3 regions of the Pseudarthrobacter sp. B907 genome follow, and region 2 is predicted to be linked to each of the others. Evidence: riboswitches for the same ligand, from Rfam matches in the RefSeq annotation. Region 2 holds a riboswitch; each other region holds the start of a gene.

Region 1 (3,213 bases), on a different contig from region 2:
GCGCCCCTCGCCAGGACACCCCCGCCGACGACGCGGGGCTGGCCGCCGTCGTCGCCCACGCGGTGCGGGTCACGACGCGCGGCGTGGACACTGAGGGGATGGAGGGCGCAGCGGAACCGGCCCCCACATTGTCCCGGGTCCGCCGGAGCTAGACCTGCTTGAGCGCGTGCCCGAGGTCCCGGATCAGGTCCTCCACCTCTTCCAAGCCCACCGACAACCGCACCACGCCGTCGCTCAGCCCGATCGCCGCGCGGCCCTCCGGGCCCATGGCACGGTGCGTCGTGGTGGCCGGATGGGTGATCAGCGACTTTGAGTCGCCCAGGTTGTTGGAGATGTCGATGATCCTCAGCGCGTCCAGCAGCGCGAAGGCGGCCTCTTTTGCCGAACGACCCGGGGACGGGGACAACTCGAAGGTCAGTACGGTGCCGCCGGCCTTCATCTGCCGGGCGGCGAGTTCGTACTGCGGGTGGGAGGCCAGCAAAGGGTATTTGACCCAGCTGACCGCGGGCTGCTCCTCGAGCCAGCCGGCCAGCCGCAGCGCGGAAGCGGAGGAGTGGTTCACGCGAAGGCCCATGGTCTCCAGGCCCTTGGTGAGTACCCAGGCGTTGAACGCCGAGAGCGCCGGGCCGGTGTGGCGCATAAGCTGCTTGACCGGGCCGTCGATGAACTCTTTGGTGCCCAGGATCGCGCCGCCGAGCACCCGGCCCTGGCCGTCGATGTGCTTGGTGCCGGAGTAGACGATCACGTCCGCGCCGAGTTCCCCGCAGCGCTGGAGCAGGGGGGTGGCAAAAACATTGTCGACGACGACCGTCGCGCCGGCGGCGTGCGCCAGCTCGCTCACGGCGGCGATGTCCACGATTTCCTGCATCGGGTTGGACGGGGACTCGAAGAAGACCGCCGTCGTCGGTTCCGACAGCGCCGTGCGCCACTGCTCCAGGTCCGGGCCGTCCACGAAGACCGTCTCTACGCCCCAGCGCGGAAGGATCTCGTTGAGGATCACAAAGCAGGAGCCGAACAGCGAGCGGGCCGCGACCACCCGGTCGCCGGTTGCCAGCAGCGCCCCGAGCGCGGTGAACACCGCGGACATGCCCGAGGCGGTGGCGAAGCATGCCTCGGTGCCCTCGAGCAGCCGGAGCCGCTCCTGGAACGTGGCCACGGAGGGGTTGCCGTAGCGCGAATAGACAAAGCGCTCGTCCTCGCCGGTGAAGGCACGCTCCGCCGCGGCGGCGGATTCGTAGACGAAGCCGGAGTTCAGGAAAATCGGCTCGGTGGTCTCCTGGAAACCGGTGCGGTCAAGCCCGCCGCGGACTGCCTGGGTGTCCGGGCTCCAGCCCTGGGCATCGGGATTGAAGCCCACTTAGCGCTCGTCCCGGTTGGTCGGGAGGCCGCGGTTCTTCCAGCCATTCACGGTGCGGGCGCCGGAGGCATCCGGTTCGCCCTCGAAGCCTTCCAGGACGTTGTAGGCGGTGAAGCCGGCGGCCGTGGCGGCGGTGGCAGCCGCCACGGAGCGCGCACCGGAGCGGCAGAGGAAGATGAGGTCGGCGCCACCGTCGTCCGGCAGCTGCGCCCGCAACTGCTCCAGGAACCCCGGGTTGGGGGCGCCGCCGGCCAGCGTCCACTGGATGAACAGCGGCTCCCGGCGTCCGCCCGCGGTCTCAGGGACGCCAATATGTGCCCACTCGCCCTCGGTGCGAACATCCACCAGGACGGCGCCGGCCTCAAGCTGCGCCCAGGCCTCCTCCGGGGTCAGGTCTCCGGCGTAGCTCACGCGTGGCCTTCGCCCTCGAACTCGACGGCGTCGAGTTCATCCACCGCGTTGGCGACGGCGGCGTCGGCGCTGGCGATCGCGGCCGGGAGCACCACGGCTTGGGCCACGATCACGGTGCTGCCGTTGAAGGTGGCCGAGGGGCTGCCGTGCAGGACGTAGCCTTCGGCCAGCGCGGCGGAGACGCGCTCGCAGAAGGTGCGGTCGTCGGGGCCGGTGAACAGGCGGTAAGCCAGCTTCTCCTCGGCGCCGGGGCCGGCCGGGGACGGTGCGGGGGCTGTCCCGGTTGCTGTATCAGGCACAGCGGGGGCGGACGCGTCAGGCATGACGGATCTCCTTCTTTCACGCTTGCAGCTCGAATTTCGATATGCCGAGTATTCACCTGAGGCACCCCGCCGCGAAAGGGAGGGTTGCCGACCGGCCAGTCAGGGCTTGGCACCGGGTCTCATTACTCCCGAAAAACCTAACACCTGCGACGGCGGCGGGCAGAGCCGCCGCCGTCATGTTAAGTCACTATGCGCTGGCCCGCCGATGCCGTAGGCTCACCCGTATCGCGTCTGCGGGCGGTGTGGTGGGGGCTCATTGCGCAGTGCGGCCCTGGCCGCCGCCCGGACTGTTCCCCTGGCCCTTTCGGCGAGATGCCAGCTACTTCAACGGAACCGGGGAACTCCATGAACCTGCCCATGAACCTGCGCCGCAGCGCACCAGCAGCCCTCCTGATTTCAGCGGCCCTCGCGCTGGCCGGCTGCGGCCAAACGACGACGCCGGCCACGTCTCCGGCGAACACCGTCGAGCCGGCCTCAGCCGCCGCCTCGCAGGCCGCCGGCCAGCCACGTAGCGCAGCGCCAACCCCGACGCCGACGCCGACGCCGAAGGCATTCACGGGGGCGGAACTGACGGCGATTATCGCGGGGCTTGCCGACGGCGAAGGGAATGCGCTTACGGTGGTGCCCGCGGAGCAGTTGGAGAAGGGCATCGAGATCTCGAAGCAGACGATGTCGGAGGCCGTGATATCCCCGGCAGAGTGCGCGGTCGTGGCGGACAGCAATGCCCAGATTCCGGCCGGCAGCACCTATGCCGGCGGTGTCGCCAAATCCACCACGGTCCAGGCCCTCACCGTCGTCACGCTGGTCGCCGTCGCGGATCAGAAACAGCTGGGGGTGAACCTCGAGGCGGCCGTGGCCAAAAGCAAAAAATGCACAAACTTCAGCATGGAGATCCGGGGCCAGAAGATCACGAGCCAGACCGAGATCCTGCCGGTGAAGACCAGCGCGGACACCTCGTTCGGCTCGCTGGCCACCCAGACCCTGCCGAGCGGGCAGCTTATGACAACGTTGCTGGTGACGGGCGTTAAGGGAAACCTGTCGGCCTCGGCGGTGGCCACAGGCCCGGACGTCACGCGGGCGGCGGCGGCCACGCTGGCCCGGCTCGTGGACGAAGCCCTCGCG
Region 2 (3,213 bases):
CGGTTCGCGCTCGCCGAACTCGCGCCCATCTACACCCGGATCGGCAACCCCACCCAGGACGCCGTGGAGCAGCGGGTCGCGAGCCTCGAAGGCGGCCTCGGCGCGCTCCTGCTAAGCTCCGGGCAGGCTGCGGAGACCTTCGCAATCCTGAACATCGCCGAGGTCGGGGACCACGTCGTCGCCAGCCCCAGCCTGTACGGCGGCACCTACAACCTGCTGGCCCACACCCTGAAGAAGTTCGGCATCTCCGTCACGTTCGTGGAGGACCCGGACAACCTGGACCAATGGCGCGACGCCGTGCAGCCGAACACCAAACTGTTCTTCGGCGAGGTGGTCTCCAACCCCCGCCAGGACGTGCTGGACATTGAGGGTATAGCGGAGGTGGCCCATCAGGCCGGGGTGCCGCTGATCGTGGACAACACCCTCTCCACCCCGTACCTGATCCGGCCGATCGAGTGGGGCGCCGACATTGTCGTCCACTCTGCCACCAAGTACCTCGGCGGCCACGGCGCCGCGATCGCCGGCGTGATTGTCGACTCCGGCAACTTCGACTTCGGCAAGGACCCGGAGCGTTTCCCCGGCTTCAACACCCCGGACCCCACGTACAACGGCCTGGTCTACGCCCGGGACCTCGGCGCGGACGGGGCGCTGGGGGCAAACCTCGCCTTCATCCTCAAGGCCAGGGTCCAGCTGCTGCGCGACCTCGGCTCGGCCGTGTCCCCGTTCAACGCCTTCCTCATCGCCCAGGGCATCGAGACGCTGAGCCTGCGGGTGGAACGGCACGTCGCCAACGCCACCCGGGTGGCCGAATGGCTGGAAGCCAGGGACGACGTCGAATCCGTCGCCTACGCCGGGCTGCCGTCCAGCCCCTGGTACGAGCGCGGCCGCAAGTACGGTCCGAAGGGCACCGGCGCCATCGTCGCCTTCAACCTCGCCGGGGGAGCGGAGGCCGGCAAACGCTTCGTTGACGCCCTCGAACTGCACTCGCACGTGGCGAACATCGGTGACGTGCGCTCACTGGTGATCCACCCGGCGTCGACCACGCACAGCCAGCTCTCGCCGGAACAGCAGGCGGTGGCCGGCGTCCATCCGGGGCTGGTGCGGCTGTCGGTGGGGCTCGAACACATCGACGACATCATTGCGGACCTCGACGCCGGCTTCCGGGCAGCCAAGGACGCCTGAGGTCATACGGAAGCCGACGCCGAAATTCCCCACCTTTGCGGGCGCGACGGCGGGACGCGCCGACATTTTCGGGGCGACCCGCCGGACACGGCCTTTAAAGGTGGGGAAACTGGGCTGCCGTAGGATCCGGCTGTCACACGGCCGTCACAATCTTCGCGCTTGCCCCGCCGGGTTTCGTAGAATCGACGCAGGTCATGAGTGCCAGCGACAGCCCCGGCTTGCTGGCCGGCAACCCTCCTTCCGCGGCGGGGTGCCCCGGGTGAAGACCTGGCCCGCCGGTCAGCTGACGGCGGGCAAGCGCGAGGTTAGGTCCCCACATGACGATTGCCGTCTCCCGTACGGGAGTACCCGAAAACAAGCCCGCGGTCCCGGACGGAACCGTTCAGTACCTGTCGATCGGCTCCCTGGTGCTGGAATCCGGCGCCACCTTGCCGGAGGCCACGCTCGCCTACGAAACCTGGGGCACCCTAAACGCGGACGCCTCTAATGCGGTGCTGATCGAACACGCCCTGACCGGGGACACCCACGTCACCCGCGGCGCCGGCGAGGAGCCGGGATGGTGGGAGCAGCTGGCCGGCCCCGGCGCCCCGGTGGACACGGACAAGTACTTTGTTGTCTCCATCAACATCCTCGGCGGCTGCTACGGCTCCACCGGGCCCTCGACGCCGGCGCCGGACGGCCGGCCGTGGGGCTCCCGCTTCCCGCTGGTAACCCTTCGCGACAGCACCGCCGCCGAAGCCCGGCTCGCCGACGCCCTCGGGATCGGCAGCTGGTACGCCGTGCTCGGCGGCTCCCTCGGCGGAGCCCGCGCCCTGGAATGGGCGGTCAGCTACCCGGCGCGGGTCCGGCGCTGCGCTGTTATTTCCGTCGGTGCCAGCAGCACGGCCGAGCAGATTGCCTTCGCGCAGGCCCAGACCCTCGCCATCCGCCAGGACCCTCATTTCAACGGCGGCGACTACTACGGCGGCCCGGAGCCGGACGCCGGGCTGGCCTTGGCGCGCCGGATCGCCCACATCACCTACCGCTCCGCCGCCGAGCTGGACGGCCGCTTCGGACGGAACGCCCAGGCCGCCGAGGCGCCGCTGGAGGCCGGGTCGCTGGCGGGACGGGGCCGCTACCAGGTGGAGAGCTACCTCGATCACCAGGGCAACAAGCTGGTGCGCCGTTTCGACGCCAACAGCTACATTGCCATCACCGAGGCGCTTATGAGCCACGACGTCACGCGCGGCCGCGGCACCCTGGAGGAGGCCGTTTCCCGCGCCACGGCGGAGTTCTTCGTGGCGGCCGTGGACTCGGACCGGCTGTACTTCCCGGCCCAGTCCGATGAACTCGCCGCCGCCTTGCCGGGTGAGGTTCCGGTGCACATCATCGAAGCTCCGATCGGCCACGACGGCTTCCTGACCGAAATCGGCCAGCTCAGCGGGCAGCTCCGGAGCACCTTCTTCGCGTAGCCAAGGGGAGGTGTGTGCATTTTTGCAGACACGCCCTGCGTGATTAGTGGTTGAGCCTGCCGGGATGCGGGGCCATACTCGTGGAGAATGACGCCGTGTGTCCCAACTCACACGCGCGTTGTCAACCCAATGGTCCACAGGGTGTCGAAGGCGACACCAAAGGAGTTCGCATGAGCACGGAAAACGCCGCCGCACGGCGCGCAGAGGAGCCGGACGTCAAGACGTCCGGACTGAAGAAGGTAGTAACGGCCTCCATGGCCGGCACGGTTGTCGAGTGGTATGAGTTCTTCCTCTACGCCTCCGCCGCCACCCTGGTCTTCGGCAAGATGTTCTTCCCCAACTCGGGTACGGAACTGGACGGCATTCTTGCCGCGTTCCTGACTTACGCGGTGGGTTTCGTGGCCCGCCCGATCGGCGGCATCGTCTTTGGCCACTTCGGTGACAAGTTCGGCCGCAAGCAGCTGCTGCAGCTCAGCATCATTCTGGTGGGCGTCTCCACCTTCCTGATGGGCTGCCTCCCCAGCTTCGCGCAGATCGGTTACTGGGCACCGGCCCTGCTGGTCTTCCTGCGCTTCGCCCA
Region 3 (3,213 bases), on a different contig from region 2:
GACCCGGTCATAGTGCTCGCCGCCGTCCTGGAAGCTCTCCCCGAGCTCCCGCCGGCGGTCATGCTGCAGTTTGGGTCCCCCGTGCAGGTTGGGGCCGCCGCGTGCCACGTGCGATCTCCTTCGGCAGCTTTTGGTGCGTACCTACAGAATTTACCGCACGGGGCCGCGGCGGGCCGCCCGGCTGGCCCTCGATGACGACCCGGACGCTAGTCCAGGGTGCAGGGGGCGGCGCCGGCGGTGCCCGGCGTGTTGGGCGCCCAGTGCGGATAGCTGCGGGTGTCGTTGGCCGGGACCCAGCGGCCGGCGTCCACAACGTAGTCCCAGCCCAGGCCGTTGCGCCGCAGCGCCTCGAGTCCGGCCAGCAGCCGCTGCGCGTCGTCGAGCCGGGAGCCGAGGCCGAAGCTGGCGCGGAGGGAGCCGGCGGGCAGGCCGAGGCGCTTGAGCAGCGGGTGCGCGCAGAACCGGCCGTCGCGCAGGCCGATGCCGTGCTCGGCGGACAGGTACGCGGCGACCAGGCCGGCGTCGTAGCCCTCAACCGAGAAGTTCACGACGCCGATCGTGCCCGGGTTCCCCGCGTGGCCGGTGTCCTCGAAGATGTGGTGGACGCTCACGCCGTCGATCCGCTCAAGTCCCTCGACGAGGAAGGACCGGATGGCGTCCTCGTGGGCATGCCACTGCTGCTCGTCGAGGGCGGCAATGACTTCGGTGGCGCGGGCCAGCGCGGCGGCGCCCAGGACGTTGGGGGAGCCGCCCTCGTGGCGGGCCGGTCCGGTGGTCCAGCTGACGGCGTCGAGCCGGGCGTCCCGCACGGCGCCGCCCCCGGCGAGGTGGGGTGTGCCGGCGTCGAGCCAGTCCGGGCGGCCGACCAGCACGCCGGCACCGAACGGGGCGTAGAGCTTGTGCCCGGAGAAGGCGAGGTAGTCGACGTCGTCCGCGGTGATGTCGATGCGGCGGTGCGGGGCCAGTTGGGCGGCGTCGACGGCGATCCGGGCCCCGTATTCGTGCGCCAGCGCGGCGAGTTCACGGATCGGCAGGATTTCTCCGGTGACGTTGGAGGCGCCGGTGACGGCGAGCAGGCTCACGCCGCCGTGGGCAAGTTCCTCCCGCAGCCGCGCCAGCGTGCCGGCCAGGGTGCCTGCGGCGACGACGCTGCGGTGCGGGACGTTCTGCCAGGGCAGCAGGTTGGCGTGGTGCTCGATGTCGAGGTACAGCACCTCGCCGGTGTGCCGGCCCCCGGCGACGGGCAGGCAGCCGGCCAGCAGGTTCAGCGAGTCGGTCGTGTTCCGGGTGAAGATCACCGAGTCGTCCGGGCGGCCGCCGACGAAGCCGCGGACGATGTTCCGGGCGTTCTCGTACACCGAGGTGCTGAGCTGGGAGGCGTAGCCGGCGCCGCGGTGGACGCTGGCGTAGTACGGCAGGATCTCGTTCAGGTAGGCGGAAACCACGGACAGTGCCGGGGCGGAGGCGCCGTAGTCCAGGTTGGCGTAGCGGACATGGCCGCCCTGGATCAGCGGGGCCTGGATTTCGGCGCCGGAGACCGCGGACAGCGGGCGGCTGGCGGCGTCGAACCGGGCATCGGGGTGCGCCGGTGCGCCGGCGGAGGGGTGGCTGGGGATGGTGGCAGTCGTCATGGGACCTCGCTCGGAAAGGACCCCGCTCACAGGGGATCCGCGCTTGCCGGGTCCGCTCCGGACCGGCCAGGTCGTCACCCGGGGCACCCCGCCGCGAATGGAGGGTTGCCGGCCAGCAAACCGGGGTTTCGCGCTGGCACTCGTGACCTGCTTCGAGCCTAGGACATGGCACTCCGCACGGAAAAGGAAGGCCGGAATATGAAGCCCAGTGTTACGGCCGGCCTGGAGCGGGACCGCCTAGAGCAGGTCGTCGAGGTCCGGGTTGAGGCGCTTGAGGACTTCCGAGTGCAGGATCGAGTTGGTGGCCAGGGCGTTGCCGCCGAAGGGGCCGTCCTCACCCTCGAGGGAGGTGAAGCGGCCGCCGGCTTCGGTGACAATCGGGACCAGTGCGGCCATGTCGTAGAGGTTGAGTTCCGGCTCGCAGGCGATGTCGACGGCGCCCTCGGCCACGAGGCAGTAGGACCAGAAGTCGCCGTAGGCGCGGGTGCGCCAGACTTCCTCGGTGAGCCCGAGGAACTCGTCCAGGTTGCCGCGCTGCTTCCAGCCGCCCAGGGAAGAGTACGACAGCGAAGCGTCCGAGAGCTGGGAAACGTTGGAGACCTTCAGCCGGGTGGCCGCGGCCAGCGACCGGCCCATGTAGGCCCCGGCGCCCTTGGCCGCCCACCAGCGCTTGCCCAGGGCGGGGGCACTGACGACGCCGACCACGGGTTCGCCCTCGTCGACGAGGGCGATCAGGGTGGCCCAGACGGGGACGCCGCGGACGAAGTTCTTGGTGCCATCGATCGGGTCGATGATCCAGCGGCGCGAGCCGTGGCCGGAGCTGCCGAATTCCTCGCCGAGGACAGCGTCGCGCGGGCGGGAGCGGGACAGCTGCCCGCGGATGGATTCCTCGGCGGCCTTGTCGGCGTCGGTGACGGGGGTCAGGTCCGGCTTCGTCTCGATCCGAAGGTCGAGCGCCTTGAAGCGGCTCATGGTCTGGGAATCTACGGAATCTGCCAGTACATGGGCAAGGCGCAGGTCATCGTTGTAGCTCGAAGCGGGTTGGCTCATGGTTCCAAGCTACCGTCTAAACCCGCCGCTGACCGGGAGGCGACCGCTAGGAGACGCTGCCGAGTTCCTTGGTTTCCTGCGCCTCAAGACGGGGGTCCGTGCCGAGCAGCCGGCGCAGCGACGCGAGCCGGGCCGGGCCGGACGGGCCTGCGTGGCCGCCCTGCACCCAGGCGTCCACCCCGCAGTTCACGGCGGCGGCGTCGTGTTTGCAGCCGCGGTCGCAGTCCTCGGTACCGGGGGCCAGGTCCGGGAAGGACCGCAGGATCCGGTCCGGGTCCACGTGGGCCAGGCCGAAGGACCGGATCCCGGGGGTGTCGATGATCCAGCTGCCGGCGGGCGCGTCGTTGACCTTCAGCGCCAGCGCGGAGGACGAGGTGTGGCGGCCGCGCCCGGTGACGGCGTTCACCCCGCCGGTGGCGCGCTCCGCCCCGGTCAGGGCGTTGACCATGGTGGATTTTCCGACGCCGGAATGGCCGAGCATCACGGTGACTCTGCCGTCGAGGTGGGCCCGCAGCTCGGAGACGGCGGCCTT

The links. Region 2 has a riboswitch for S-adenosylmethionine ahead of metX (homoserine O-acetyltransferase MetX). Riboswitches for the same ligand answer to the same signal wherever they lie in the genome.
Region 1: another riboswitch for S-adenosylmethionine. It lies ahead of ABLI39_RS13655 (DUF1737 domain-containing protein); the one in region 2 lies ahead of metX (homoserine O-acetyltransferase MetX).
Region 3: another riboswitch for S-adenosylmethionine. It lies ahead of ABLI39_RS04060 (aminotransferase class V-fold PLP-dependent enzyme); the one in region 2 lies ahead of metX (homoserine O-acetyltransferase MetX).

The regions. Positions count from the first base shown of each region.
Region 1 is NZ_JBEEQE010000016.1:46,153-49,365, forward strand. Features, by position in the region: gene ABLI39_RS13640 (glutamate--cysteine ligase 2) at 1-152, shown strand, start outside; gene ABLI39_RS13645 (O-succinylhomoserine sulfhydrylase) at 149-1,357, opposite strand; gene ABLI39_RS13650 (rhodanese-like domain-containing protein) at 1,358-1,768, opposite strand; gene ABLI39_RS13655 (DUF1737 domain-containing protein) at 1,765-2,091, opposite strand; SAM riboswitch class IV at 2,105-2,218, opposite strand; gene ABLI39_RS13660 (hypothetical protein) at 2,437-3,213, shown strand, end outside.
Region 2 is NZ_JBEEQE010000005.1:196,965-200,177, forward strand. Features, by position in the region: partial or broken gene ABLI39_RS06560 (bifunctional o-acetylhomoserine/o-acetylserine sulfhydrylase) at 1-1,182, shown strand, start outside; SAM riboswitch class IV at 1,373-1,488, shown strand; gene metX (homoserine O-acetyltransferase MetX) at 1,500-2,633, shown strand; gene ABLI39_RS06570 (MFS transporter) at 2,804-3,213, shown strand, end outside.
Region 3 is NZ_JBEEQE010000003.1:226,062-229,274, forward strand. Features, by position in the region: gene ABLI39_RS04055 (class I SAM-dependent methyltransferase) at 1-108, opposite strand, end outside; gene ABLI39_RS04060 (aminotransferase class V-fold PLP-dependent enzyme) at 207-1,631, opposite strand; SAM riboswitch class IV at 1,666-1,779, opposite strand; gene hisN (histidinol-phosphatase) at 1,869-2,681, opposite strand; gene rsgA (ribosome small subunit-dependent GTPase A) at 2,728-3,213, opposite strand, start outside.